Regions from separate parts of the Pseudodesulfovibrio sediminis genome, predicted to be linked through region 1. Evidence: riboswitches for the same ligand, from Rfam matches in the RefSeq annotation. Region 1 holds a riboswitch; the other holds the start of a gene.

Region 1 (15,416 bases):
TACTCTGAACGTGTCGAGTGGTTATGCGTGTCCCTTGCGCAGTGTGGCCGCCGCTTGGACCATATTCTCCAATGAGGCCATGGTCTCGGGCCAGGCACGGGTCTTCAGTCCGCAATCGGGATTGACCCAGAGGCGCTGGGCCGGGATGACCTTGACCGCCTTGTGCAGGAGCGAGACAATCTCGTCTTTGCCGGGCACCCTTGGGCTGTGGATGTCATAGACTCCCGGGCCTATCTCCGCAGGATATTGGTAGGTGTTGAAGGCGTCGAGCAGCTCCATGCCGCTGCGGCTCGCTTCGATGCTGATGACGTCCGCGTCCATTTCGGCGATGGACTGCATGATGACGTTGAACTCGCTGTAGCACATATGGGAGTGAATCTGCGTGATATCCTTGACGCCTCCCGCTGTCAGGCGAAAGCAGTCAACGGCCCAGCGCAGGTATGCCTCCTGCTGGTCCTTGCGGATGGGCATGCCTTCACGCAGCGCCGCCTCGTCGATCTGAATGATGGAAATTCCGGCCTCTTCAAGATCAACGACCTCGTCGCGGATGGCCAGGGCGATCTGACGGCAGACTGCGTCTCGCGGGATATCGTTGCGGACAAAACTCCAGCACAGGATGGTGACCGGTCCGGTCAGCATGCCTTTCATGGGTTTGTCTGTCAGGCTCTGGGCATACAGCGCCCAGTCCACGGTCATCTTTTCCGGTCGTGAGACATCGCCATAAATAATGGGCGGCTTGACGCAGCGGCTGCCGTAGCTTTGTACCCAGCCGTTCGAGGTGAAGCAGAAGCCGTTGAGCTGCTGGCCGAAGTATTCGACCATGTCGTTGCGTTCGGGTTCTCCATGGACAAGGACATCCAACCCCAGCGCTTCCTGGCGATCAACCACGTCGGCGATGTGACCCTGCATCTTTTCGATGTATTCCGCTTCGGATATCTGGCCTTTCTTGAACTGGAGTCGGGCCTGCCGAATCTCTGCGGTCTGAGGAAACGAGCCGATGGTCGTGGTGGGAAAAAGCGGCAGGTTGAGCCGTTTCCGCTGCTGTCGGGCGCGTTCTTCAAACGGAGAAGTCCGGTCGTACATTTTCGGCGTGATGCTTTTGACTCTGCTTCGGGTTGTCTGGTCCACGACATCGGCGTGAGTGGCTCGGGCGAGCAGTGCGTCAGTATTTTCGTGGAACAGTGCAGGCGCCTTTCCGGTGAGGGCGGCCTGTTTCAGGGCGGCGATTTCATCGCATTTCTGCACGGCAAAGGCCATCCACTGCTTCAACTCGGGGGCGAGCTGCGTTTCGGAAGCGAGGTCCACCGGAGCGTGGAGGAGTGAACAACTGGAGGCGACCATGATCCGGTTTCTCTTGACCTGCTGGCGGGTGATATTCAGTTGCGTGAAGGCCGCGGCCAGGTCGGTCTTCCAGACATTCCTTCCGTCCACCAGTCCGAGGGACAGGGTGAAGTTTGACGGCAGGGCACCGACGACTTCACTGAGCTGGGCCTGTCCGCGCACCAGGTCTACATGGAGACCGTCCACCGGCAGGGACGTGGCAAGTTCAAGGTTGTCGCCCAGATCGCCGAAGTACGTGGTCAGGAGCAACCGCGCGCTGTTGGCAGCGGCTTTGAGCTTGGGGTAGGCGTACTGAAATGCCTGCTTCGCTTCTTCGGGCAGGTCTGTGCACAAGATCGGTTCGTCGATCTGAATCCAGGCGCTGTGCGGAGCGATTTCAGCGATGATTTCGCCATAGATTTCAGTCATGCGCTCAAGATGGTCCCACCTGTTGCATCCGCCGAATTCCTTGGCGAGCATGAGGAAGGTGACCGGTCCGACGATGACTGGCTTGGGGGAATAACCGAGTGCTTTGACTGCCAGCGCATCGTCCAGCAGGGCGGAGGTGTTTTTTTTGAAAGGCGTGTCCGGGGTCAGTTCCGGGACGATAAAGTGGTAATTGGAATCAAACCACTTGGTCATCTCCATGGCCGGGATGCCTTTCTCGGCATCGCCTCGGGCCAGATGAAAGTATGTCTCCAGGGGCACCTGGGCGTCGGTCCGTTCAAACCGATCAGGCACTGCGCCAAGCATGACAAGCGTGTCGAGAATGTGATCGTAGAGTGAGAAATCGCCAACCGGCAGCAGGTCCATTCCTGCCTTGGCCTGTATTTCCCACTGTTGTTTCTTCAGGGCTGCGGCTGTTGTCACGAGCTCTGTCTCGGTGATTTCACCGCGCCAGAACTGTTCAAGTGCCCACTTCAATTCACGGTTGGCCCCCATTCTGGGAAAACCCAATACGTGCGCGTTCATGTCTACTCCATAGTTATGGGTGAAAGACGAAGAGCGCTTTCCTCTCAACGCAGGCACAAGCAGCGATATGCCGGGGTAACGGCCCTGTATGCATACCATTTATCTGCACTGTCACCATGGTCGCGAGGCAGTGTGCTCTTTGGCAAGACGTCTTCTGGCTTCCGGCCCCATGGTGTTGAATCCCTTCCCGATTACGGTGGTCATCAACGGGTTTCACCGGTTACAGCGGCGCGTCCGCAGCGGTTTTTCACCGCTTTCCGTTTCTTGCCAAATTCCTATATCTGGATGTATTGATATAATGATTTGAAAAAAATGGCAAGCGGGGTTTTGCAATCGTTTTTTGAAGATGGAGACTTGTGGTGAATGTAGTGCGCTTCGCAATGAAGAAACAGACCTGTTGATTAAATCAGCAGGTCGGTTTCTTCATTTATGTCAGATGTCTTGATTCGTTTTCAAGATCTTGTTGATGTCTACTGTCTGCCTCTATCTAGCCGCCGATGGAAATCTGGTCGACAAACTGTTCCACTATTTCGGCACACTCCAGTACTGCTTCACGGTCGTGCGGGGAGACTCCTGACATGGTGTACTCCTTGCCGAGTTGGTGCCATTTCGGCTCGCCAAGGCGGTGGTAGGGGAGGATGTCCAAGCCGTGGGCCGTTGGCAGAGTCGCCACGAACCGGGCGGTTGCCTCAAGGTTGGCCGCGTCGTCATTAGAGCCGGGAATCAGGGGCAGGCGCACCTTGAGAGGGATGCCTGCCTGGCTCAACCGGGAGATGTTGTTCAGAATGGTTTCGTTGGGGAGACCGGTCAGCTCTTTGTGGCGGTCGGAATCCATGTGCTTGATATCGCAGAGTACGAGATCGAGATGATCCAGCAGCGACTCATAGGTCTTCCATGGTGCCTGACCACAGGTCTCGATGGCCGTGTGCAGCCCACGTTCCTTGGACGCTTTCAGACATTCCAGCAGGAACTCGCCCTGCATGGTCGGCTCTCCACCGGAGAATGTCACGCCGCCACCCGAAACGGAATAGAACTTCTGGTCCCGGTCCACTTCGGTCATCACTTCGTCCACGGTCAGATACCGACCGACGATGGTCATGGAACCGGCGTAGCAGATGTTCACGCATTCGCCGCACATGGTGCAGTTGTTCCTGTCCAGAACCACCTCACCTGTATCACCGAATTTGATGACGTTTTCCGGGCAGTTGGCCATGCATTTCACGCACGCAATGCAGGAATGCGGGATGCGCATGAGTTCCGGCTTCGGGTTCATGGATTCCGGATTCTGGCACCATTTGCAGCTCAGGGGGCAGCCCTTGAGAAAGACCAGGGTGCGGATGCCGCCACCGTCGTGGACGGCGAACCGTTGTATGTCGAAGACAAGGCCGACGGTTTCGTCGCGGTCCCTGTCAGAGAGATTGAATGAATGCTGTCGCTGTTTCCAATTCATTATATGACCTTGGCCGGAGGAGGGAGAAGGGACCCTCCTCCGGCTGATTATGGGGTTTAGGCAAGGGTATGTGTGTTAGAAGGTCTGTTCTGTACGGGCGATGATGTCGTCCTGCAGGGTCTTGTCCAGCGCGGTGAAGAAGGCGCTGTAACCGGCTACGCGGACTACCAGTCCTTTGTACTCGTCAGGATTGTTCTGCGCGTCTTCAAGGGTTTCGCGGCTGATGACATTGTACTGTACATGGGTGCCGCCGTTCTTGAAGTAGGTCTCGGTAACGGACTTGAGATTTTCCAGTCCCTGATCGCCGGCAATGGCGGTGGGGTGGAACTTCTGGTTGAGCAGGGTGCCGTTGGACGCGATATGGTGGTCCAGCTTGGCAACCGAGTTCACTGCGGCGGTGGGGCCGCTGTCGTCGAAACCGGAGATGGGGGACACGCCGTCAGCCAGGGGACTCCAGGCCTTGCGTCCGTCAGGTGTGGCGGACACGATGGACCCCAGGGGGACGTTGGCGGATGCCGGGTACAGGCCGGGCTGGAACTTGCCGCCGCGCGGGTTGGTGTACTTGTTGACTTCACGGCAGTAAATCAGTGCGGCTTCACGGGCGATGTCATCGGCAAAGGCGTCGTCATTGCCGTATTTGGGCGCGCGGTTGATCAGCATCTGGCGCAGGGATTCATTCTCTTCGAAGTCGGTGGCGAGGGCGTTCTTCAGTTCCTCAATGGTGAGCGCCTTGTCATCAAAGACGAGCTTCTTGACCGCAGCCAGGGAGTCTCCGGCGTTGGCAACACCGACGCCCTGAGGGCCGGTAAAGTTGTAATGGGCGCCACCTTCCTGCACGGATTTGCCTTTGGCGATGCAGTCATCGACCAGCGAGGACAGGAACGGCAGTGGGCAGCGTTCGGCGTGGGCCATGTCCACGGCGTTGTCGGCAGAGGCCATCAGCTTGACGAAGTGCGCGGTCTGCTCGGTGTAGGCTGCGAGCATCTCATCGAAGTTCTTGAAGGTGTCGAGGCCGCCGGACCTGGGACCGATCTGTTTGCCGGTGCGGGTGTCCACACCATTGTTCAGGGTCAGCTCGATGATTTTGCCCATGTTGAAGAAGGCCGCGTCGTGCCAGCCTTCGGTCTTGCCGCCCACCTGAGGCTCGACGCAGCCGATGATGCCGTAGTCGCGAGCGTCTTCGGTGGTCAGGCCTCGGTCAACGAGGGCCGGGATGATGGCGCGGTCGTTGTAGTAAGCGGGGTAGCCCATGCCCTGACGGCTGATCTCGGCAGCCTTGCGGTACAGGGAATCAGGGGTGCCGTCGTGGATGCGGATGGACAGGGACGGGGCGTAGAGTTTGGTGTTGGCGGTTGCCTGCAGGCACATGAAGGAGAGGTCGTTGGTGGCATCGGAACCGTCGCGATTCTGGCCGCCCACGATGAGGTTCATGAACATGGGGTATCCGGCAAAGGCCATGGTGGAGTTCTCGTCGCGGACCTTGTTCAGCTCGGCGAATTTGATCCACAGCAGGTCCAGCAGTTCCTGAGATTTCTCGGGCAGCATGGTTGCCTTGCTCATCTCGTAATAGGGGGCCATGTATTGGTCGAAGCGCATGGGAGAGATGGAGTGGCCGTTGGACTCAAGCTGGATGACCAGATGGGTGAACCAGAACGCCTGCACTGCCTCATGGAAGGATTCGGCGGGTTGGGCCGGAACCTTGCGGCAGATACGGGCGATCTCCAGCAGCTCGTCCTTGCGCAGTGCGTCGGTGCAGTCGGCGGCCATGGATTCGGCCCTGTCGGCAAAGCGTGCGGCAAAGGCTATGACAGCCTTGTTGGCGATGATGGTGGCGTCCAGGAAGTGGCGTTTCTTCAATTGGGTGGCATCTGCGTAGTCGAGCTTGGCCAGCTCTGCTTCGGCGCGTGCGATGACGGAGTTCAGGCCCTTGCCGATGACTTCGGCGTAATCGACGGAGATGTGACCGACACCATTATAGAAGTAGTTGCCCACGGTGTAGACGACGTCGTTGTGTGCTTCCAGAGCCTCGGGAGGCATGAGCGCGGCGGCGTATTCGTTGGTGGTCTTGCCGTCCCAGTAGGTGAAGGCCGAACGCAGTTTGTCTTTGGTGTCTTCGGTGATCATGAATTTGTCGGCCGTGCGCAGCTCCAGACGGTCCAGCTCTTCTTCCACCCACTGGCAGGAAAATTCCGGGAAGATGGGGGCGCTGCGGGGATTGCTGGCCTGGTTGCCGACAACGAGTTCGCCGTCAGCGATGAAGATGGACATGCCGTTCAAGATCTTTTCCAGAGCCTTGGCACGGCGAATGACCATGGGCAGCGCCTCGGTCTCTTTGTAGGATTTAGTGATCAATTCGGCGCGTTCCGGGCAGATGCCGGGGGCGGTGTTCACGAAACGGTCCAGAATCTTTTCGGTACGCTCGGTGGCGTCGTGTAGGCCGGGCAGTATTACGGGATTGTTGGTCATGAGTTCCTCCGAAATGGTTGTTGTGTTTGATCGTTGATCTTGTATTACAGGGCGTTGAGTCCTGCGGTGGCGCAGGCGACGTCTTCTTCCACGCTGCCGCCGCTGACCCCGATGCCGCCGATGATCGTGCCGTCTTCGGCGATGGGCAGGCCGCCGCCAAAGGTGATGATCCGGCCACCGTTTGCCCGCCCTAAACCGAAGAGCGGTGCTCCCGGCTGGGCGAGATCGCCGATGGTCGCGGTGTCGGCCTTGACGGCCACAGCGGAATACGCCTTGTCGCGGGACAGCTCGATGCTGACGATGAGCGCGTCATCCTGGCGCTCCTGAGCCATGAGGTTACCGCCGCCGTCAACCACGGCGATGACCATGGGGACGCCGAGTTCATCGGCTTTGACCTTGGCGGCTTCAATCATGCGTTTTGCGTCTTTAAGAGTGATGGGCATGGTGTTCTTCTCTATTTGAGGAAGTTGAGGACAAGGGTGCCAAAGGCAATGGTGCAGGCCGGAGGGTCAATGTGATTGGATCCGTGGGACCAGAAAATCTTGGCCATGAGATCCTGAAGCAGGGTGGCCACAACTGCGACGACAGCGGCCAGCGCGATGGAGCCGAAGAGCAGATATGCCATGGCTGCCAGGATAGCCTGTGCGTGCCAGACCGGGACCTGTTGAATGGTGTCATTGCCGAGTTGCAGGGCAATGAGACTGACTGCGGCCATGCCCCAACCAAGAATCAGGGGAACCACGAAAGCGCCTGTGGCTGAGACAACGCCTTTTTCAAGCAGGGGGGCCATCGCGGTGTGGGCCGCAGCGGCCATGGAGGCGGACAGCAGACCGGCGCCGAGGCCGAAGACGACCATCTTGGGCAGGGATTGTCCCCAGGGAATCCAGGCAAGAGAGGCGTCGTTGGTAAGGAAGCCGTTCTTTTTGATGGACTCGGCATTGCCCCAGGGCATTTCCCGCAGGAACAGGACGCGGGCAATGATCGCGGTGGTGACAACGCTCAGTGCCAGCACGTCGGTCTGGTTGATGACCGGGATCATGGCAAACAGCTGAACCAGCAGATGGCCGAACAGGGCAAAGACACCGCCCACCAGCAGGACGTCCCAGGATGTGTTCATGAGGGCGGACAGGATATCCTTGGCCGCGCCGCCCGGGTGATTCTTGCGGACTCCCGCTGCATAGGTGGAGGCAGCCACTCCGGCTGCAAACCCGCCCACATGCGGGCCGAAGATGGGACCGAGGCCCACCTGCATCAACAGAAATTCAGAGCCGCCCATCAGGACGACCAGACACCCGGAGAGTACCAGGAGTCCACAGATGACAAATGAAAACAGACCACCCATTGCTGCGCCGACAATGCCGCCGCCAAAGCAAATCAGGAGTGTGTCCAGGCTAAAAGGATCCATACTTTCTCCTCATAAAAAATTACTCCCCCAGGTCATTGGCACGACTTTCGTGTCAGCGGCCCCGCTGAGTGCGTTCCCCATAATCGCAAGGAGCGTTCCAAAGAGATGAAAGTCTGTGATTTTGGGCGATTGCCAGATTTTGTCGGCAATCGAGCCGTTACACGGGGCGTGCGGTGGCAACTTTGGTTGACGTGGAATTGAAGCGGGTATTGTTCGTAATTTGAAAATTCAATGAAACCAATATGTTGAAGATGTCAACTTTGGTTGTCAACCGGGTTGACATGGTGATTTCCAGTGAGAATACGTCGTGCAATATGATTTGTTAACTGTTTGGTATTAATGAGTTTGTTTTTTCTTGCAGAAACAATATCCAGATGGAATGATATTTGTATTAATGGGTTCAAATACCTATTACTGGAGCGATGATGCACAACACCGATACAGACCCATCACATCAGCCAGTCCTGCAACGGGAAGTGGAGGCGCTGCGCGAACGGGTGCGCGAGCTTGAATCGAACAACAAGCTGTGCGTGCGTCACACCTGTTCCCTTTCCGATACCCATTGGCCAGAGCTGTACAAGAACGACGACAACGCATTGGATTTCAAGGATGTCTTCAATGTCGACGCCTTGCAGTCCATTCAGGACGCCTTTGCCGCGGCCACCAATGTGGCCTCGATCATCACGGATGTGAAAGGGCGTCCCATCACGCGGCCCAGCGGGTTCTGTCGATTGTGCAGAGACGTGGTCCGGCGGTCGCCCAAGGGGTTGGCCAACTGCATTCGTTCCGACGCCTCGTTCGGGTCCGACAATCCGCTCACTCCGCTCATGCGTCCCTGTCTGAGCAGCGGCCTGTGGGACGGCGGGACGAGCATCTATGTGGGGGAACGGCATGTGGCCAACTGGGTTGTTGGGCAGGTCCGCATCGAGGACGACGACATCGAAACCCTGCGTGACTATGCCCGAGAGATAGATGTCGATGAAGCGCTGTATGCCGAGGCCCTGGCCGAGGTGCCCAGTATGCCGCGTGAACAGTTCATGAATGTGTGCAAGGCGCTCTGCCTTATCGCCAACCAGATTTCCACACTGGCCCAGCAGAACTATCTCCAGGCCCGGGCCATCGAGATGCGTCGTCAGGCAGAAACCGCACTCAGGGAGAGCGAAACCCGGTTCCGTCAGTTTTCCAAGGCAACGTTCGAGGGCATCTTTGTTCACAAGGGCGGGGTTATCCTTGATGTCAATAAGGCGGGGTGTGAGCTTGTCGGGCTGGAGCAGGAAACCCTTATCGGGCACAGCATGAACGCCCTGATGCCTTCGCTTGCCGGTCTCAACAAGGATGAGGGCGTGCAGGATGTCCGTGTGGCCGAGCTGGTTCGGCCCGATGGCGAGACCCGCATTTGCGAACTGCGTGAACGGGATACTTTTTTCAAGGGAGGGCAGGTGCAGGTGCTGGTCGTGCGCGACATCACCAAGCGGATTCAGTCGCAGCGTGAAGCCAAGGAAAAGCAGCAACAGCTCATTCAGGCTGACAAGATGGTTTCCCTTGGCATTCTGGTGGCGGGCATGGCACATGAGATCAATAATCCCAATAGTTTCATGACACTCAATCTGCCGCTTGTCCTTGACGTGTGGGAGGACATCACGCCGATTCTGGAAGAATATTACAGAGAGAACGGCGATTTCATTGCCGGAGGGCTGGAGTATACCGAACTGCGGGAGACCATCCCGGAGCTGCTCTCCCGAATGCATGAAGGCGCATCCCGCATTCGAGGCATTGTGGGGAGTCTCAAGGACTTTTCGCGGAACTCGCCTGATGAGTTCCGGTGGGATATCGACATCAACGAGGTTGTGCGCGGCTCTCTGGAGCTGGTGGGCAGTCTGGTGGTAAAAAGCACCAGCCGGTTTCAGGATATGCTGGCGCCGGAGTTGCCGGCCGTGACCGCCAATCCGCAAAAGATCTCACAGGTGTTGATCAATCTTCTGGTCAATGCCTGCGAGGCCCTGACCGGTCGGGAGCAGGCGATCACGCTGCATACCGCCTATGATGTGGGCAAGGACGAGGTTGTTATCCGGGTCCGGGATGAGGGCGCGGGGATTCCGGAGGAGCTGATGACAAAGATCATGGACCCGTTTTTCACCACCAAGCGGGAAGACGGCGGTACCGGTCTCGGGCTTTCCGTTTCTTCGGCCATTGTCGAGGAGCATGGCGGGGCGTTGATGTTTACCTCGAAACCGGGGCAGGGCACGACCGCCGAACTCCGGCTGCCCGCGTCGGACCAGATAAGTGACAAAGATGCATATACTACGAGGAATCGTCCGTCAGGTTCCTCCATAGGAGGCTCCAATGCCCGGTGAGAACGGTGCTGAACCAAAGCGGACATCCCCACGGTATCCGGTCCTGTTGGTCGATGACGAGGAGTCCTGGCTGAGGAGTTTCCAGAGCGCGTTGCGGGCTTCGGGTGTGAACAATGTCGTGACCCTGTCCGACAGCCGGCTGGTGCTCGAAACCCTGGAGCGGGAATCCTTTTGTGCTGTGGCCGTGGATCTGATGATGCCCCATATCAGCGGCGAGGAGCTTATACCGAAGATCCTGTCGGAATATCCAGAGCTGCCTCTGCTCGTCATATCGGGGCTGGACCAGGTGAAGACCGCGGTCAAGTGCATCCGCATGGGCGCGTTCGATTTCATCGTCAAGACCGAATCGAGAAACACGCTCATTGCCGGTATCAAGCACGCCATCGAAATTTTCGAGCTTCGTCAGGAGAACTCCAGCCTGCGTGAACGGTTGTTCAGCGATGATCTGCTTCACCCAGAGTACTTTGAGGAGATCATCACGACTGACAAGACCATGCGCACCATCTTTCAATATGTGGAGGCCATTGCCGAGTCCTCTCGGTCCGTGCTCGTGACCGGGGAGAGCGGCGTGGGCAAGGAAGTCATTGCCCGGGCCATCCACAGGGCCAGTGAACGGTCCGGGGAATTCGTGGCCGTGAATATGGCCGGGTTGGACGACAATATGGTCGCTGACACACTTTTCGGCCACAAGAAAGGCGCCTACACCGGGGCAACTCACGCCCGTGCCGGACTTGTTGAAACCGCCAGTGACGGCACGCTGTTTCTCGATGAAATCGGTGACCTCAGCCTTGAATCCCAGAAAAAACTCCTCCGGCTGCTTCAGGAGAACGAATACACCCCGCTTGGTTCGGATATCTCGCGCAAGTGTACCGCCCGTGTGGTGGCCGCCACCCACCGCGACCTGAATGCCTTGCAGGAGCAGGGGAAGTTTCGTCGTGATCTCTTTTATCGACTCCGTGGCCATATGCTGACGCTCCCACCCCTGCGGGAGCGGCTTGCCGACCTGCCGTTATTGATCAGATATTTTGCGCAGGAGGCGGCGGTTGAATTCGACAAACCGCTCAAAACCGATATCCCGGGCATAGTGCGCCTGCTCCACGGGTATGATTTTCCCGGCAATATTCGGGAGCTGCGGCTGTTCATTCACGATGCGGCCAGGATGGCCACAGGGGGGCGGTTGACCCCGGAGACATTTGAGAAACTCTTGCACTTCGATGCGCAGATACGTGTGGGAGTCGGCAGGGATGTGCCGCCGAGCGAGACGCTCACCTTTGGGGCGCAGCTTCCCTCTCTGAAAGACGCCCGCACCATGCTCATTCAGGAAGCCCTTAAACGGACAGCCAACAACCAGTCCATGGCCGCCCAGCTGTTGGGGGTTTCCAGGCAGGCCATTAACAAGTATCTTCAGTCCGCATCAGACAAGAACTCGTAATGGTACGGGCGCTCCTTTCTGCTGCGGCACAGGCTCGGTAGAGCGTGAAGCATTATGAGTACACGGAAAATCATCACCAGCTGCACCAGAGATTGTCCCAACTCCTGTGGTCTTGTGGCCACGGTCAGGGACGGTCGTCTGGTCAAGCTCCTGGGTGACCCGAACCACCCGTTGACACAAGGCGTGGCCTGCCACAAGGCTTCCAAATATATCAAGCGGGTCTACAGCCCGGAGCGTATCACGCACCCCATGATCCGCAAGGATGGACAATGGACGCGTGCATCGTGGGATGCAGTGCTTAATCTTATCGCCGAACGCATGCAGACCTTCAGCGCCGAGTCGGGCAACGAGTCCATACTGTATTATCAGGGCTATGGTGAGCGCACTGCCCTCAAGTTACTTAATAAATATTTTTTCAATCTGTTCGGCGGGGTCACCACCATGCGTGGCTCTTTGTGCGGGGGGGCCGGGCAGGGGGCCCAGAATCTTGATTTTGGCGAGCGCGTTTCCCACGATCCGCTGGATCATGTGAACAGCAATTCCATGATTCTCTGGGCCCGGAATCCGGTTTCGACCAACATTAGTCTGGTACCCCTCATCAAGGGCATCAGGGAGCGAGGCGGCACAATCGTGGTTGTCGATCCGGCCCGGAGCAAATCCGTGGCCCTGGCGGATCATCATATTTCCCCTCGACCGGGTGGCGATGGGTATCTTGCCATGGCGGTCGCAAAGCTGGTGCTCGCTGCCGGTGCGCAAGACCGGGAATTCCTTGAAAAGCATGCCGTTGGTTTCCGAGATTATAAGGATATTCTGGATCGTTACTCCGTGGAGGAGTTATGTGACCTTGCCGGTGTGCCGTCCACGGACGCCGAAACTCTGGCCGACATGCTCATGGACCAGAAGCCTACTTCCATTCTCCTGGGCTGGGGGCTGCATAGATACGAATACGCTCATCACATGATCCGGGCCATTGACGCACTGGGTGCCATCAGTGGCATTATCGGCATACCCGGTGGAGGTGTCAGCCAGGGGTTTGAGGAATATGGCCCTTATGATCAGCAGTACTGGGGCGATGATCTTAATCCACCGCGCAGGACGCTGCTTATCCCTCGCGTGGGAGAGGAAATCCTCAACGCGGTGGACCCGGAAATTCGCATGATTTATGTGACTGCGGGAAACCCCGTATGCATGGCTCCCAACTCGAACACGGTGGCAGAAGCGTTTGGGAAGGCCGAGTTCGTCGTGTATTCAGGGCATTTCATGGACGACACAGCGGAGTCTGCGGATGTCTTTCTTCCGGCCACTACTTTCTTGGAAGACGACGACATTATGGCGAGTTATGGGCATAATTATGTTGGCCCGGTGAACAAAGCCATCGAACCGGTGGGCGAATGCAAGTCGGAATTTCATATGTTTCATGAGTTGGCTGCACGCTTTCCCTTTGCCGATCAGTATCGGCGTACGGTGGATGAGTGGTTGCAGGATATCTGTGCTCCCATATGGGAGCAGGGCGGCACTCTGGAGATGTTGAAGGAGGGGGCGTTCAGATTGGATGCGCCCATGGTTCCTTACGCCGACAAAGTGTTTCCCACCGAGACAGGCAAGTTCCAGTTCATGACGGAATTCAACCCCCTGGAAGGCGCGTCCACTGATGAGCGATATCCCTATAGACTACTGACCGTAGCGCCGCATGGGTATATCTGTTCCGAGCGGACCATGGCAGAGCATGAACCGTTGCCTGTCATTCAGCTCAACGCACAGGAAGCCGAAGTCAGAGGGGTGCGCGACGGGGAGCCGGTTCTGGTTTCCAGCCCGGTGGGACAGGTCAGAGCCATGCTCAAGGTCGATACAGGTCTGCGTCGCGATGTCGCCCTTGCTGAACGGGGCGGGTGGATCAAGGCAGGGCATGGCCTCAATCAGTTGACCAGGGATGTGTCCAGCAAGATCGGGCAGGGGACGCCGTTCTACGAGACGCTGGTCACGGTCGAACCGTGTGCGTGATCTTCAGCGATCACGCCCCTCTCCGTACGTACAGCAACAATCGTACATTCTTATGATGACCTCGACAGGCCGGGTGTTGTTTCCGGCTTACTCCTCTGTTTTCAATCGCCCGGCTATCTGAGTGAGCTGGGCGGAGATCGCTGTCCGTTCCTGCGGGGTGAGCCGTTCAAGGTCAATGGACAATTCAAAGCCCTTTTCCTGATGGTGGATGATGCGCTTGCGTTCAGTACAGGTGGACGCGTCGTCACAGAGTGAAAGCACGGCATATGGCCGGATGCTTCTGCGGATGCCTTTGACGGACAGCGGCTCGCGTTCTTCGACATTCACGATGTCGTGGACGAGTGCGTACGTCTCCGAAGACATGAGTATGCCGCCGGGATCAGCCTGGCCCTCAAGGCGGGCGGCCAGATTCACTTCGCCGCCGATGATCGTGTAATCCATGCGGGATTCAGACCCGAAGTTGCCCACGTTGCAGTAGCCCGTGTTGATGCCGATGCGCATTTTGAAGGGCTTGTCATACCCCATTGACTTCCATTCACCGCTCAACTCCGCCATGCGTTTCTGCATGGCAAAGGCCATGCGGACACAGAGCTCGGCATCTTCCTTGACCCCTTTGGTCTCGGGATCGCCGAAGAACATGAGCATGGCGTCGCCGATGAACTTGTCAATGGTGGCTCCGTATTCCAGCGCGATGGCGGACATCTCCGTGAAGTAATAGTTGAGCAGCGCGGTCAGATCTTCCGGTTGCATATCGTCAGTGGTTTTCGTGAAATCCTTGATGTCCGAGAAGAACACAGTCAGCTTTTTGCGTTCCGTGGAGAGCGATACATCCCGACTGCCTGAGAAAATGGAATCATATACCTGCGGAGACAGGTATTTGGCGAGTTTGGAGGAAAGTCCCTCCAGCATCGTGTTCTTCTCGTCAAGGGAATTCAGGGTCTCTGCCAGGTGGGCCTGCGCCTTTTTTCTTTCGGCAATTTCACTGCCGAGTTTACGATTCCACAGGACGATCAGGCCGATGATGAGGAGGACGCCGCCCGATATGGGCAAGACCCACATGAAGACAGTCGCCATGTCCAGCCCGTGTTCGAACTTGAGCGTGAGCCATTTGCCTTTGAATTCGGCAGCCTGCTCTTCCGTGACTACTGCCAGCGCTTTGTTCAGTATGTCGACAAGTTCCGGATAGTCCTTGCGCACAGCCATGGCCAGCGCCATCGTGTATTCCGTGGAAGAAGCCACTTTGAGCGTGGTCAGCCCTTGCTGCTCGATGGCATAACTGCCGGTTGCCAGGTCATTGATGAACCAGTCCACTTCGCCGAGAGCCAGTGCCTTTATGGCGTCATTGACCGTGGGAAAGAGCGAGAGCTTCAATTCGGGATGTTCCGCAGTCAGGTAGTCGTATGCTGCATATCCTTCCACAACCGCGATTCGACCTTCGGTAATGTCGGCAAGCCCGTTTATCAGCGGTGCCTCCTTGGGGGAGAAGATGACAATGGGGAATTCTATGTACGGTTCCGTGAAGAGCAGCTCCTCTTCTCTGGAAGGGGTTTTTGCCATTGCGGTAATGACATCGAGTCGTCCCTGTTCCGCATAGTTCAGCACGTCATTCCAGCTCAACCCGCTGACAGGGTTCATTGCGACTTTGATTTTGCTTTGTATAAAAGAGATATATTCTGCTGAAATACCGAGGTACTGCCCATTTGTGTCAATGAATTCAAAGGGGGCACTCTGTGGATCAATGCCGAGTTTGATTTTTGGATGGGCCTTCAGCCAGTCCCATTCCTCCTGTGTGAGCGAGAAAACCTTTTGCTGAAAACCGGAAGTGTCCAGGTAGGTGGACAGGATGGCTTCGCGTTCAGCCTTTGTGATGGCGTCGAGTCCTTTTTGGAGTATGTCGCGCAGGATGGGACGGTCTTTGGCGACGGCGAAGCGCAGTTGGCCGGGAAGATCCGTGCGCCAGAGGCTGGCGAGTTTCAGATTGGGAAGGGTGAATTTCTTGATGAGATAGGATGCGAC
Region 2 (15,416 bases), 400 kb from region 1:
GCATGGATTTCTAGCAGCGATTGATCCGCGTCAGGGCATCATCCAGATGCTTGAGCCAGACATCGACCAGTCTGTCGTATTCTCCAGCCCCTTTCAGCACCGCTTCACATTCGATTCCGGCGGCTTCAAGTTGGGTCTTCCAGCTTGTTTCGCCATCGCCGATCATGTCGCGGGCGACATGCCAGCCCGTGCCGAACAGGAAGGGCAGAAGGTACGCCTTTTTGACGTTGTCCGCCTTGAAGCGGTCAATGACGACATCGATTCCCGCCTCTTTCTGATGTTCCATGACGCCCATATGCACGTTGGGGTCGCGTTCTTGAAACGCCCGGTGCAGGGCTTCATAGTATATGCTGCCGTCGTGTCGGGTGCCATGTCCCATGAAGAGGACCGCGTCGTTCTCTCCCTTGCCTTCCTCGGCAATGGACAGGATCAGGTCGGCCACGTTTTCCAGATCAGCTTCGCCTGCCACCAGGGGGAATCCCACTTCCACCCGGTTGAAGCCGTCTTTTTTGAGCATCAGTTCGTTTGCCAGCGCAAGCAGCTCATGAAATTCGATGCCGGGGATGAGGTGCAGCGATTGGATCGCCACATGGGTGACACCGTCGGCCAGGAGCTTTTCCAGCGCGTCTGGCACGGAGTCAACGCTCTGGCCGGCTTTTTTCATATGGCCGCGAATAGTCTTTGACGTATAGGCAACCAGCACGGGCAGATCCGGATGGGCCGCACGTACTCGGGCGGTAATGTGATCCAGGGAGGCCTTGGCGTCCTTGTGGCGAGAGCCGAATGCGGCGAGAACAATGGCTGTTTTCATTATTGGGTATTCTTTTTCACCAGAGCCAGCGAGAAATAGTGCGGCTTGGATGGTGCGTCCTTAATATCCATGAGAATGGATTCGTTGTCCATGCCCAAGCGCGAGACCAGCACGGTTTTATCATTGAGGCGGAGTCGGGTCAGGGTCTCTCGTATTTCTTCAAAATTCTTGTACGCTTTCATGATGACCGCATTGTCAGCCACTTTGAGCTGCTCTTCCAGCTTTTCCGGGTCAGTGACGCCGGACGTGATGAGTAGCGACTCCTTGGATTCGGTCAGGACCAGGCCGATTTTCGCGGCTGCGGCATGAAAGGAGGTGATGCCGGGAATCGCCTGAAGTCGGGTGGACGGATCTGTCTTGAGCAGGGTCCGTTGCAGATAGCCATAGGTGGAATAGGTCAGAGGGTCGCCCAGGGTGAGGAAGGCGGCATTCTGTCCCTTGTTAAGCACTTCGGCAACAATGGTGGCATTGTGTTTCCATGCCGTTTCCAATTCGGTTTCGTCTTTTGTCATGGGGAAACTGAGCTGGATCACGCGCACGTCTTCCTTGAGATGCGGTTTGGCGATGCCATAGGCGGTCGAGTAGTCGTTCTTGGTGGAGGCTGCGGCGAAGATGACGTCAACTTCGCTCAATGCGCGGACCGCCTTGAGAGTGAGAAGCTCCGGGTCGCCGGGGCCGACGCCTATGCCGTAGAGAATACCTTTTTGTGTCACTGTGTGTCCTTTGAACTATGAATGCGGAACAGTGTCCCGTTGTTGTGCCCAGTTAATTCCCGGCTTCCAGATGCAGCAGTCGATGCACGGTTTCTATGCCGAGCAGGAGGCGCATGGTCGGGCGTGATACGAGATGTTCATCCACCAGAAATATGTTGCCGCTCAATGTGGCCTTGATGCGAGAGGCAGCCGGAAAGGTCCTGATCTGTTTGACGGAAACCTGATTCATGGCACCATATTGCGCTAGATACACGTCAATGTCTTTCCCCTTGTTCAGGAGACGTTCCAGCCCGTAGCTGGCGATATTGGTCCCGCGCTTCGGGCGTGCGTCAGTGGCCACGTTGATGCCACCGGCCATTTCCAGCACGAACAAGGGCATGGAACCGGGGGAGAACGTTGAAATATTGCGATGTACAGACTCGAAAAATACGTTGGGGCGGTCTTCCATGGGCACGGTTTCCAGTCGGGCTTCGGCCTGCATGATACGGCTTTTGAATTCTTCCACCATGGCTTCAGCCTGTACTTCCCGACCGGTCAGTCTGCCCAGGGAGCGCCAGTATGCATACATTTCCGGGATGGAGTTTGGCTGGAAAGAGAGAACCGTTATACCGTGTTTTTTGAGGGCAGCCCAGAGGCCGGGATATCCCCGTGACAACATGGGGCGGATAAGCACCAGGTCAGGCTTTGCGGCCAGCAGCTTTTCTACGCCGTCGCGGGCATTCAAGGTCGGTTTTTCAAGGGCGTTTGCAGGGTAGTCTTCGCCTTTGGAGACAGCGATGATCTCACGCTCCAGCCCGAGTTTGAACAGGTTTTCGGTATGGGCCGCATACAGCGAGATGATGCGCTTGAAGGGCGTGTTGAATGTAATGGTTTTGCCGGTACTGTCCGTGACGGTCTGGCCAAAGGCCGTTGTACAGAACAGCAGGGCAAAACAGAGCGAGAGAAAAAAACGGGTCACTATACTTCCTTTACATAGACGATCTGTAGTCCGGCTTTTGTCTCGTGCAGTGCAGCGCGGACTCTGAAGACGGTTTCAATGGAGTCTTGATTGAGCGTCTCGGTGACGTCTCCTTGAGCGTGGACGCGGCCCTTGTGCAGCATGACGATGCGGTCACAGAAACGAGCCGCCAGATTGAGATCGTGCAAGACCGCTATGATGGTCCGATTCTTTGTGTGGGCCAGACGTTTCAGCTCTGTCATGGTCGTCAGTGCGTGACGAATATCCATGGAGGAGGTGGGTTCGTCCAACAGCAGGGCAGGTGTCTCCTGAGCCAGTCCTCTGGCTACGACTGCGCGCTGTTTTTCGCCGCCGGAGAGGTCGGCTAGCACACGGTCATGCAGCTTGTCGAGGTCCATCTTGTCAATGCTCGCAGTGACCATGGCATAATCAGCGTCTGTGGGGCGTGCCAATCTGGGGATATGGGGGTGGCGTCCCATGAGCACTGTCTCATGGACTGTGAAGGGAAAATTGAAATCCAGCTCCTGAGGCACCAGCGCGCACAGCCTTGACAGTGTGGCCGGGGAAAGAGCGGTCAGGGGGATATCATTGAGGTGTATGGTCCCTGTGCCGGGTCTGAGGTGGCCTGAGAGCAAAGCAAGCAGGGTGGATTTTCCTGACCCGTTGGGGCCGACCACGCCATGTACCATCCCCGGTTCAAAGGTGAGGTCGAGGTTGCTCAGGACAGGGGTGTCGGCGTAGCCGAAATGGACCCCGTGTAATTTGAAGGTTGCGTTAGCCACGGCGCATCCTTCGTGTGCGAGTGAAAATCCAGCAGAAGATGGGGCCGCCGATCAGGGCCGTGAGGACGCCGATGGGCACCTCATGCGGCAGGATGGCGCGGGTGCATGTGTCTGCGGCCAGCAGGAGAATGGCGCCACCCAGGCCAGATGCCGGGAGCAGCCAGCGATTGTCCGGGCCAAGGATCATGCGCATGAGATGGGGGATGATCAGGCCCACGAACCCGATGACGCCGGATACCGAGACGCAGACCGCACTGATCAGGGAAGCCGTGATCAGGAGCAGGAGGCGAACCCGCCCTGTGTCTACCCCCAGGCTTTTTGCAGACCGGGAGCCAAGGCTCATGATATTCAGGTCGCGTCCGTAAAAAAGACAGAGTGTGAAGCCGACAAGCGTGATTCCGCCTGTGAGCATGGCATCCAGCCAGGAGCGGGCGGCAAAGCTCCCCATGAGCCAGAAGACGATGGCTGAAACCCGTTCGTCGGCCAGATATTTGATGAAGCTGATACCGGCGGACAGGATGGCCGAGACTATGACTCCGGCCAGAATGAGGTTGGCAGGAGAGAGCTCCCCGTCACGCCCGGACATGGCAAGGACCGCGAACAGCGTGGCGGTTGCGCCCAGAAACGCCATGAGGACCAGCGTGGACGGTCCGAGAAAGGAAAGCCCCAGAAGCAGGCTCACGGCCGCTCCCAGCGCGGCGCCGGACGACACCCCCAAAGTGAAAGGGTCAGCCAGCGGGTTGAGGAGCAAGCCTTGAAAGACCACGCCTGCCACGGCTAGGCCGAAGCCCACGAAGAGGGACGTCATGATCCGGGGGAGCCGTACTTCGAAGACGATGCTTGCCTTGAGGGGATCGACGGAATCCGCCGCCCCGCGCAATCCATCCAAAAATATGGTGATGATCTCACCGGGCGCGATGGAGATGAACCCCATGCTGGTGGCGAGGATCACCAGACCTGCCAGCCCAGAGGCCAGAAGCAGGAGGATGGATGTACGGGAGACGGCGGTCATTATTCGTTAAGGCAGCAGATGCGTCTGGCCCATGGCGTCTTTGAGGTGGCGCACATAGATGTCAGCCCAGGCATCCATCATGCCGAGGCCTTGCAAATCGGTCGTGACCGTGAATTTCTCCTTTTTCAACAACTGCAACCAGGAGTCGTCTTCGGGGCCGGCCATATCGTTGGTGGCGTGATCGCCTGCCACGATCATGAAGGGCTTGAGCAGGATCGCGGTCTTGCCTGCGTCCTTCAGCGCTGTGAGCATGTAATTGAAATCCGGGAATCCTTCGACGCAGGCAATGAAAATGGGATACTCGTAGGTGCGCTGCATTTCACGCTGGAATTCGGCATACGCTCCGGTGGAGTAGAAGTCGTTGCCATGCCCCATATACACGAGCGCTGCATTCATTTTCTTGGCTTTGTCGACATCCTGTTTGAGTGCTTTGGCGGCGATCTTGAGGTCTTCGGTGTACGGATAGACAGTGCCGGAAATGCCCAGCGCGGGGCGGCCCAGTCTCAGGCGTTCAAAGGGGGCGTTTTTGCTTTTGACGGTGCGGATGGAGCGCAGACCGATGAGCATCTCCTTGAGATCGGAGAATTCTTCGCCGGAATACACATGCAGGGATTGTACGGAGATGTCCTTGAAGCCCATATCGCTCAGCTCAGTGACGGTTGCCAGAGGGCTTTTTACGTACATGATGGTTTTGGGGATCCCGGGATGTTCCTTTTGCCAGGCCGGGTCGCCCTGCCGTTCATGCCAGATGTCGCGGATGATGCTGGAAGTGAAGGCCAGCTTGACGGGAATGTCTGGGTTGGCGGTCTGCACTTTTTTCTGAATGTTCAGGATGGACTCCAGCGCGCTGGGGTAGCTGGTGCCAAAGGCAGCCAGAACAATGGCCTTTTTGGTGGGACCATCCGTGCCATGACCGGCGAGAGCCGGGGTCATCAGCAAAAGAACAAGAGCGCAGGCGAGCAGGACTGCAGGGAGTCTGTTGAAGCTCATGATTTCTCCTTGAGGAGTGGGCAAGTAGGAAATGAAAAACCCCTCCCTCTGAATAATACGAGGAAGGGGAACCGTTTTTTCCCTTCAATGCCTGTGAGTGGTAAGCCCTCGTACCACCGAGGCAAAACCTGGACAATCGCACTGACTGCATGGAGATGCAGAGTCATGTCAGTGAGTCTAGGCAGGTCTTCCGGCTGGTTTCTCCTGCTTTCGCCTTCCCGGAATATATCCAGTGGCGCTATGAAAGCGGTTCAACGAAACGTCACGGCGGCGGGTCCGCTCCCGATTTGCACGGGATTCCCTATTAAGCCCACGGGGCACCAAGAAACTCGTAACTATGCTTGTCAGGCTTATGTTGTCAAGGATTCTCGGGCGTCTCGTTCAATGCGTGCCTGGAAGTGTTTGATCATTTCTTCGGTGTCGATGACCAGCGCGTCGGATTCACCCATCATGCCGTAGCCGAGGATGGGAATATGGAAAATCTGTTCTACCGGAACGGTGAATCCGGTGATGACGACCTGCTGTTGCTTGAGGACTTCATCCACCAGGATCGCCCCTTTGTAGTCGCCGACGCGCACGACAATTGCCTGTGTCATTTCGATGTTGTCGATCTCCGGCGTCAAGTCGAGAAGGTCGGCCAATCTGAGCAGGGAGTGAATTTCACCACGCACATCCACGGTTTCGCGGCCGTCCGGCAATTCCACGACATCGTTGAGGCGGGGCATATATATTTCCACGACATCCCGGCTGGGAACGATGAACGTATCACCACCCACCTTGCAGACCAGAGCGTCCACAATGCCTTCGTTGGCCGAGCGGTCCAGGGGGATGGATATGGTAAAGGCCGCCCCGTGTCCCAGTTCGCTTTCGATGGAGACATCACCATCCAGTGTGACCTTGATGGCGTTGACAACAGCATCCATGCCCACGCCTCGACCGGAAACGTCCGTGATTGTTTCGGCAGTGGAGAAGCCGCTTTGGAGCACGAACTGGAGTATTTCCTTGGGATCGTCGTATTCCTTTCCTTCTTCGGTCAGTCCTTTTTCCTCGGCTTTGGCGAGAATCCTGACAGGGTCGAGGCCTTTGCCGTCGTCCTTGACCTGGATATAGGCTGTGTCTCCCTTGCGCCATGCGGACAGCGTAACCACACCTGTCGCGTTCTTGCCGGCTGCCTTGCGACCTTCTGGGTCTTCAAGGCCGTGGTCGACAGCATTTCTGAGGAGGTGAACCAGCGGCTCGTTGAGAGATTCCACTATGGTCTTGTCCAGAGCCAGATCGTCTCCCTTGACCTGGAAGTCGAGTTTTTTGTTGATCTTCTGGCTGAGGCTTTTCACCAACCTGTGCATGGGCATGAAAATTTGTTTCAGCGGCACCAGTCGAATGGAATTGACTTCCTTCTGGAGTTTACTGATCACGTTGTCTAGTTCGCGCAGTGATGAGGCGACCTGACTCATGTTTGTTGCACCACCCTGCGCAATGACAGCGTAGGTGACCATGAGCTTGCCCACCAGTTCAATGACTCGATCCAGAGAGTCGGTTGCCACACGAATGGAGGCGATGGCAGAAGTCCCAGTCTTGGCATCTGCTTTTGGCTTGGGCTTTTCTTCTTTTTGCTTTTCCGGTTCGCTTGTCTCTTCAACCTCTGCTTCAGCCTCGGCTGTGGGCGGCTCTTCAAAGGCTTTTGCGGCTTCCTCTTCCGACTCTTCAATTTTAGGGGCGGCAGTGGACTTTGTCTCGATTTTGGCGAGGGCTTCAGCTCCTTCATCGAGCACGCCGCCCAGAGCGAAGAAAAATTTCTTGTGCGCTTCGCAGATGCCGAGCATGGCGGTAATGATTTCCTGGCTGGGCGGGGTGATACCGTCTTTGAGCATGTCCAGAATGGCAACGACGCCAACGGACGAGAGTCTAATGCTCGACAACCCGAGTGCATCGACGGCTTCTCCGGCTCCGTTGCCGGTAGTTTCCACGTCGAGGATTTGTTTTTCTATGTCCTCGATGCACTGAATAATGCTGTCTTGCATGTCGTCCCCTTATTGAGCAGTAAAATAGGTCTCTTCATCAGTGTAGATGGAGATTGTTTTGTCAAATCTCCACGCATATAAAGTCTGCTTGGCGTCCGGTGAAAGGTTGCAGGCTGCGATCTTGAACGTGGTGCCCATGCTTGCGACTGCGCCCCACGCACCGGACCCGAATGTCAGGACTTGCGCCAGGTCAAGCAAAATGGAGTCGCCCGGTTCGATGAACAGAATTGCCGAGATGATCGGTTTGAAATGCCCGTCCAGATGAACGCGGGGATCCTTGACCCTGATTATGGTCACGCCATCGCGCGTTTCCACATCCACACCGGCACCGAGCGCCTTCTCTTCAACCTGTCCGCTGGAGGAAGCTTCGGTGATAAGGGCAAGGACTTCTTCCTGCTCCTCTTCATCCAGGTTGCCCTCTCGCAATTGTTCAAGGACCTGAAAAATCATGTTGATGCCGCGCTGGAGCAGAGTGATGTTGTGCGAGTTGACCTCAACTTCGCCAGCCTGCACCTTTTTCAGAAAATCCTCAATCTTGTGAGTAAAATGCGAAGCTTCCTCAAAGCCCGGCATGAAGCCGGTCACGCCTTTGATGGTGTGCAACGGGCGAGCAAGAATTTCGATGCCTTCACCGAGGTCATCGCCCTCAAGCATTTCAAGCCCCTCCATCACCTGAGGGTAGTATTTGTCGTTGACCTCGGAGAAGAACTCCTCAACCATCGGGTCTTCGCTCATTTCTGATCCTTGTTTATTTGCTCAAAAGTCCGAGCTTTTCCAGTTCGTTGTACAGTTTGTCCTTGGCGACTGGTTTTACCAGATATGCTGATGCCCCGCCGTCATAAAATGTTTTGATGACTGTCTGCGGGTCATCCAGGGCGGTCGTCATGATGACTTTTGCCTTGGGCGTATAGTTGTTTTCTTCCTCAAGCGTTCGAATCTTTTGTAACGCCTCAATTCCATCAACCTCCGGCATCATGATATCCATGAGGATCAATTCATAAGGCCTGTTTTCGACATGGCTGAGTTTGAAGGCCTCCACGGCCTCCCGACCATTGACCACTATGTCGACATCAAAGAGGGTCATGAGAAATGAGCGCAACACTTTGCGACTTAAAAATTCGTCTTCAACTATGAGTGCACGCATTGCTTTCCTCGTTGGCGATCACTTTATTTAATTATTACATAATACTTTCTTACTAAAAATAAAAAAAAGTCAATATGATGATAAAATTTATCACAGGTTAAGATGGAAGCTGTGCTTTGCAGGTCTCTTGATAAATCAAAACAGATCACTTGCCAATCTACTTCATAATCGGTACCAACCCGTCATGACACGTGAAATCACTGACAAACGCAAAGCGCGTATCGATGCGGTTCTGGCCAAACGTCAGAAGGATCTGACTTTGGTAATAGATAATATATGGGATCCCCATAATGTCTCGGCTGTTTTGCGCAGTTGTGACGCTTTTGGCGTGGCTGGGGTGCATTTGTATTACACCACGTCTCAATGGCCGGACCTTGGAAAGAAGAGCTCCGCATCGGCCAAAAAGTGGATCAATCGCACCCGGCATTTGGATGCCTCAACCATGGTCGCGGGATTGCGCGATCAGGGGATGCAGGTTCTCAGGACCGGTTTTTCCGAAACGGCCCGTCCGGTCATGGATTTTGATTTCACTCGCCCGACAGCGATTATTTTGAGTAATGAACACAGGGGGACTTCCCCTGAATTGGCTGAACTCATTTCAGACGAGATATATATTCCGATGTATGGTATGGTGCAGTCCTTTAATGTGTCTGTGGCTGCAGCGATCATACTTTCCCAGGCTTCCTCACAGCGTGCTCAGGCTGGTATGTATGATACACCCTCATTCTCGGCAGAAGAACTCGAACAACTCAAAGCTGAATGGTACACACGATAGGAGATTGAAATGCACAATTTGCTCAAGACCCTTGAGGCTGGAGAACTGATAATTTATCCAACGGAAACATTGTATGGTCTCGGGTGTGATGCAACCAAAGAAAAGGCCTGTGCCCTGGTGGCGGATATCAAGGGGAGAGCCGGGAGCAAACCGCTGCCTCTGATCATAGGCAGCATGGAAATGCTCAATCTGGTCTCCAACGAAATTTCATCGTCTCTACTCAATCTGGCCAAGAACTTTTGGCCCGGTCCTCTCTCCATTCTGGTCAAAGCGGCTCCTGAGTTGCCCTCCCTGCTCTCCGATGAGGATGGGTATACCTCTGTCAGGTGGAGCGGGCATCCGTTTGCTGCAGAACTGTCCAGGCGGTTGAAGAAGCCCCTCGTGTCCACTTCTGCCAATTTTTCCGGCAAGCCGCCGGTGGCCCTGCCGGAAGATCTTGACCCCGAGTTGATCGATAAGGTGGGGGCCATCTATCTTGATCCGCCGTGGCCCAAAGGCGACAAGCCTTCGACCGTTGTCCGCCTGATAGGTTCCAGTCAGGTCGAGGTCCTTCGTCAGGGGGCGGTCACAGTCACCAAGTTGTGTGAAAAGGGTTTTACTGTCTCTGTGAAATAAATATAAGGGGCTGTATTTAGTCTTTATCCTGGGGTACGTTTCAATTCATGAGAGAAAAAGAACCAGTGATAATGAAAGAAGATGACTCCAGGTCAACCATTCTCATTGTCGAAGGCAGCCGTTACATCTGCGCCGAGCTCGAACGGCGGATTAGTCAAGAGCTTGGTTTTGACACGCACATTTGCCAGACTCAGGCAGCTGCGTTGGAATATCTTGACGCCCGCGCTGACACGGTCTTTCTGGCCATTCTCGGGCTGACACTGCCCGACTCCTCCGAAGGAGAGATCGTGGATCTCTTTTGCGGCAGGAATATTCCCACTCTCGTGTTTACGGCCAACATGGACTCGCTCATCCGCGAGGAGATGTTGTGCAAGAGTATTCTTGATTATGTCATCAAGGATCCCAACGCGGTATCCAACATTATCGAATATATCCGTCTGCTCAGAACAAACCAGCAGGTCAGGATACTTGTCGTGGAGGACTCAAAGAGTTTTCGCAAATTCCTCCATGATATTCTGAGTCGCCAAATGTATGACGTGGTGGCTGTGGAAGACGCTGAAATCGGTATGGAGCTTCTGAAAGACAACGATTTTACGCTTGCTGTTGTCGACTATGAATTGCCGGGAATGAACGGAGTGGAATTCACCAGACAGGCGCGCATGCAGTATCGCAAGGATGAACTTGCGATACTGGGGATATCCAATTCCGATGAACCCATGCTCACTGTCAGATACCTGAAAGGCGGGGCAAATGATTTTCTTGCCAAGCCGTTTGAGGTTGAGGAGTTGTTGGGTCGGGCAAGACAAAGCGTGGAAAATATCGTGACCATGCGTAATTATAAGAACGCCATTGCTGTCAAGAATCGCTTTCTTGGCATGGCGTCACACGATCTGCGTAGTCCGATCAACGGTATCAAAGGGTTCACCGAGTTGTTGCTGGAAGGGGTCTTTGGCGAGATGTCCGAAGAGCAGCGCGAGGCGTTGGAGAACATCAGGAGTGCCAATGAGCATATGCTTGCTCTTGTGGTGGATTTACTTGATCTCGTGGTTATCGAAGCGGGTGAACTGCAGCTCCATAAGACCCGGGCCAGTCTGATCGATAGTATCGCCTTGCGTATTCGCATACATTCCGTGAGCGCGAGGAAAAAGCATATTTCCATTTCTACAGAGTGTGATGATCCGGGCGAGTTCGAATTTGACACCAGCCGTATCGGTCAGGTCATGGACAACCTGTTGTCCAATGCCCTGAAGTTTACCCCGGATGGGGGCAGTGTGTTCGTGACGCTGTGCCAGCGCAACGGCATGGCCGAAGTGTGTGTGCGTGACAGTGGACAGGGCATTCCTCCGGGTGAGGAAGATCTGTTGTTTCAGTCATTTCAGAAGACCAGTGTTCGTCCTACTGCCGGGGAACAGTCTACCGGTCTCGGCCTGCCCATTGTCAAAACCATTGTTGAAAAGCACGGCGGGACCGTCTGGGTGGAGAGTGAATACGGTCAGGGCGCCGCTTTTTGTTTTTCATTTCCAATGGGTCTTGAGTCGTAAAAAATCCTGTACCGCCTCCTCCCGTAAAGAGCGGGTTTTCTCAGAAGAGTAAAAAAAGTTGTACGCATTTCTTTGGATAGTACTTTGGGGTTAGATTTTATTGTGTGTCGTATAGTGTTGTAATATATGGATTAAAAATACATATTGTAGAAGAGGAGAGCTTGGCACGGCCGTTGCTAATATAGCTGCATACTTCTTCTTTTCTTTTGCACACGAGAAATACAAGGCTTCACCGAATATATCGGTGGAGCCCTTCTCGTATGGTGTACGTTTTTTTTGCGGAGTGACAGAGCGGTGTTAAAAAAACTGTACCGCCTGTTACCGGAAACTGGGGGTTTTGGGTGAAAGGTTAAAAATCTTGTACTGATTGCATGCAGGTGAATCGGGGTACACATACTTTTCATAAAATATAAATCCTTGAAATAGAGTGTGTTAACAATAATATTGGTTGGAAATGTTGGCTTGGCATGACAGTTGCTTGTATAAGAGTATTCTACTTCCTTTCTTTTGCACACGAGAAACACAAGGCTTCACCGGTTGGACCGATGAAGCCTTTCTCGTATGGTTTTTGTTAAATATTTATTTCAAATAATATCAAGCAATTATCGTTATTCCACTTGTCGTGTTGAGTTCGTCAGGTAAGCCAATTTGCTGTGCTGAATAGACGCAATTCGAATATGTCGATGGGTTAAAAAAATTGAATTGCCCGCACATCCGGTTGACTTGACCGAGCGGTTCAGGGAGAGTCCGATAGTACTTTTGACCTGGAGACGAAGCATGGAAAGCAAGACGCCGTGTCCTCATTGCGGAAAGGATATTATCGGATACAAGAACCCCACCCCCACAGTGGATGTCGTCATTCATATGAAGAATGGCACGCCCGAAGGGGACGGAGTTGTCCTTATTGAGCGCATGAATCCTCCGTACGGATGGGCTTTGCCCGGTGGGTTCGTGGATTATGGAGAGACCTGCGAACAGGCCGCAGTGCGCGAAATGAAAGAGGAGACCGGCCTCGACGTGGAGTTGACCGGTTTGCTTGGTGTCTATTCGGACCCCAACCGTGACCCTCGCCAGCATACCCTGAGTGTGACCTACATCGGCATCCCGCTCAATCCTGACGAGCTGGCCGCTGGCGACGATGCTGCCAAGGCGCAGGTCTTCCCTTTGGGGAAGTGGCCTGAGCTGGCTTTCGATCACGAGGTCATCCTGAACGATTTCCTTGCCAGTTTGGCTAACTCATAGATTGTAATTGGATATGAATGTGAAAACGCTGTGTATAACCATTGGTGATCCCTGTGGCCTAGGTCCTGAATTGGTGGTCCGCCACTTTATGGATGAGCCGGAATCGATGGAACGTATTTTGTTGATTGGTCCCGGCGCTGCTTTGGATCGGGTCTCTGCCCGATTGGATGCGGATTTTTCCTATGAAGTCGTCGAGGTGCCTGGTGATGTCCGAAGCAGGGACGCGGGGTTGTATCTTTATGAACCGCCGCAGCTTGCGGGAGGGGATTTCCCGGAAGGTGTGGCCTGTACCGAAGGTGGACGTGCCGCAGGTGTCAGTCTGGATGTTGCGGTGGACGTGCTCAAGGGCGGGATCGCTGATGGTCTGGTCACATGTCCGTTGAACAAGGCCATGCTTCAATCCGCAGGGTTCAATTTCCCCGGACACACGGAATTTCTGGCTGAAAAGTTGGGCGTGGGGGCGGACAAGGTCTGCATGCACCTGTGCGGGCACGACCCGGAAGATGATGCGCCCAAACTCAGGGTCAGTCTGGTTACCACCCATCCGGCTCTGCGCGAAGTGCCGGGGCTGGTCACGCAGGAGCGCATCCTGCATTGCCTCCGACTGACCGCCGATTTTGTGCGGACACTGGGATTGTCCGGCCCGGTGGGCGTGTGCGGTCTTAATCCGCATGCGGGAGAGTCCGGGAAGATCGGCGACGAAGAGACGCGCATTGTCATTCCTGCCCTGGAGGCCGCCAAAGCAGAAGGCCTCGACGTGGTCGGCCCCATTCCGGGAGACACCATCTTTCATTTCGCTGCCAAGGGTGACTACCCGGCAGTGCTGGCCATGTATCACGATCAGGGACTCGCTCCACTGAAGCTGCTGCATTTTAGTCAGGCCGTGAACGTCACATTGGGCCTGCCGTATCCGCGCACATCGCCGGATCATGGTACAGGCTATGATCTGGTCGGCACGGGCAAGGCGTCCATAAAGAGTTTTCAGGCCGCCCTTGATATGGCGCGTGCTCTGGTCAGCAGCAAAGGGGGCCAGGCATGAGTAAGCGCTATATACTGCTTGATAGGGACGGGACCATCATTTTTGACAAGCACTACCTGAGCGACCCGGATGGCGTGGAGTTGTTGCCCGGAGCAGTGGAAGGGCTCAAGCTCATGCAGGCTATGGGATATGGGCTGGTCGTGCTGACCAACCAGTCCGGTGTCGGGCGTGGGTATTATGATGTGGCTTCGGTCAATGCCTGCAACGGGCGAATGATGGAACTGTTGGGCGAGTACGGGATTACTGTTGATGGCGTGTTTTTCTGTCCGCATGAGCCTGAAGCGCAGTGCTCATGCCGCAAGCCCGCATCCGGTCTTATGGATCAGGCTGCCGCAGCACACGGATTCAATCCGCAGGAAGCCTTCATGATTGGCGACAAGGAAGCCGATATGGGGGTAGGACGGGCCACTGGAGCGACCACCATTCTGGTGCGGACAGGTAAAGGCGCAGCCCATGAAGAGCGGTGCCGCGATAGCGCCGACTATGTGGTTGACGACCTGGTAGGCGCAGCAAATATTATCAAGTCACTTGGATGAGTGTTGTATTTCCGTCTCGTCTGGCTGATACAGTCAAAAAAAAGGGTTCCTGAACAGGAACCCTTTTGGGTGTAGTGCCGTTGGGAAATTATTCGCCCAATTTCTTTTGCGCGAACTTAAGCATTTTGACCGCTTCATCAAAGTCGGGATTAATGGCCACGGCTGCTTTGGCTGATTGCGCCATCTTCGACCATTTTCGCCAGTCATAGTAGAGTCTGCCGATGTTGTAATGCAGGTATTCATCCTTGCTCGTCAGGGTGAGCGCCTTCAGATAATATTTTTCGGCTGTCTCATAGTCTTTCATTTTCCGCAGGACCATGCCGATGCGGTTGTATAGGTGGATGGCATTGGGATCGTCTTTGAGCGCGCCATCCAGCATAAGGTAGGCTTCTTTGTACCTTCCGGCATTGAGATACCGGTCAGCGATGTCAGCCTTGAGGTCGGCATCTCCCTCAAAGTCTTTGACCAATTGGTCGAAGATGCTGGTGGCCTTGTCCCATTCTTCACTGTCCAGATGCTTTTGTCCCTGTTCAAGGGCGGCTTTCTTTTGCGCCTGGATTGCTTCAATGTCACCCTTTACGGATTCGTTCAGCGCTTTTTGCAGTTCCTGCAGGAGCTCGCGCATGGCGTCGAGCAACGCTCGTTCTTTTCCCGGTTCATAGCTGATGACCAAGGGATAGATCTTGCGTAGCTCCTTGTCGGAGTTGAGCGCATAGGTGACCTTGTGCAGAAGGTCTTCAAACTCTTCCCGTTCATTCTTCATGACCTGGGTCTTGAGGAAAAGGATGAGTCCGTCATGCACACCCTGAACGGCGGGCATATACTTGCCCTTTTTCAAAAGGGTTGTGACTGAGTTCAGCTTCTTGCGCGATTTTATTAGATCAGAGGACATGGTTGCTCCTGCCGTTTATTCGATCCGCTTGATTATAGACCTGTGGTTTCCCTGACCATATCACGAAATCTGGAAAAGAAATAGCGGCTATCGTGAGGACCGGGACCGGCCTCTGGATGATGCTGAATGGCAAGGATCGGCTTTTCGCGATGTCTGAACCCCTCAAGGGTGTTGTCATTGAGATTTGTGTGTGTGGGTTCCAGGAAATCCAACCCTTCAATATCGACACAGAAACCGTGGTTCTGAGAGGAAATCTCGATCTTTTCGGTGTGCAGATCAATGACGGGGTGGTTGCACCCATGGTGGCCGAATTTCAGCTTGAAAGTGGTGCCGCCCATGGCAAGG

What was found. Region 1 has a riboswitch for cobalamin ahead of metE (5-methyltetrahydropteroyltriglutamate--homocysteine S-methyltransferase). Riboswitches for the same ligand answer to the same signal wherever they lie in the genome.
Region 2: another riboswitch for cobalamin. It lies ahead of SRBAKS_RS17300 (sirohydrochlorin cobaltochelatase); the one in region 1 lies ahead of metE (5-methyltetrahydropteroyltriglutamate--homocysteine S-methyltransferase).

The regions. Positions count from the first base shown of each region.
Region 1 covers NZ_AP024485.1:3,271,663-3,287,078, forward strand. The annotation lists gene metE (5-methyltetrahydropteroyltriglutamate--homocysteine S-methyltransferase) at 22-2,292, opposite strand; cobalamin riboswitch at 2,423-2,599, opposite strand; gene SRBAKS_RS15465 (glycyl-radical enzyme activating protein) at 2,780-3,742, opposite strand; gene SRBAKS_RS15470 (glycyl radical protein) at 3,818-6,208, opposite strand; gene SRBAKS_RS15475 (GlcG/HbpS family heme-binding protein) at 6,253-6,651, opposite strand; gene SRBAKS_RS15480 (DUF7973 family transport facilitator) at 6,663-7,613, opposite strand; gene SRBAKS_RS15485 (PocR ligand-binding domain-containing protein) at 8,039-9,967, shown strand; gene SRBAKS_RS15490 (sigma-54-dependent transcriptional regulator) at 9,957-11,399, shown strand; gene SRBAKS_RS15495 (molybdopterin-containing oxidoreductase family protein) at 11,454-13,400, shown strand; gene SRBAKS_RS15500 (transporter substrate-binding domain-containing protein) at 13,488-15,416, opposite strand, start outside.
Region 2 covers NZ_AP024485.1:3,669,715-3,685,130, forward strand. The annotation lists gene SRBAKS_RS17270 (PilZ domain-containing protein) at 1-14, shown strand, start outside; gene SRBAKS_RS17275 (sirohydrochlorin cobaltochelatase) at 11-811, opposite strand; gene cobI (precorrin-2 C(20)-methyltransferase) at 811-1,524, opposite strand; gene SRBAKS_RS17285 (ABC transporter substrate-binding protein) at 1,577-2,482, opposite strand; gene SRBAKS_RS17290 (ABC transporter ATP-binding protein) at 2,482-3,264, opposite strand; gene SRBAKS_RS17295 (FecCD family ABC transporter permease) at 3,257-4,276, opposite strand; gene SRBAKS_RS17300 (sirohydrochlorin cobaltochelatase) at 4,283-5,266, opposite strand; cobalamin riboswitch at 5,430-5,606, opposite strand; gene SRBAKS_RS17305 (chemotaxis protein CheA) at 5,617-7,287, opposite strand; gene SRBAKS_RS17310 (Hpt domain-containing protein) at 7,297-8,022, opposite strand; gene SRBAKS_RS17315 (response regulator) at 8,036-8,431, opposite strand; gene SRBAKS_RS17320 (TrmH family RNA methyltransferase) at 8,616-9,206, shown strand; gene SRBAKS_RS17325 (L-threonylcarbamoyladenylate synthase) at 9,216-9,821, shown strand; gene SRBAKS_RS17330 (hybrid sensor histidine kinase/response regulator) at 9,893-11,362, shown strand; gene SRBAKS_RS17335 (NUDIX domain-containing protein) at 12,140-12,604, shown strand; gene pdxA (4-hydroxythreonine-4-phosphate dehydrogenase PdxA) at 12,618-13,643, shown strand; gene SRBAKS_RS17345 (D-glycero-alpha-D-manno-heptose-1,7-bisphosphate 7-phosphatase) at 13,640-14,179, shown strand; gene SRBAKS_RS17350 (tetratricopeptide repeat protein) at 14,268-15,071, opposite strand; gene carA (glutamine-hydrolyzing carbamoyl-phosphate synthase small subunit) at 15,104-15,416, opposite strand, start outside.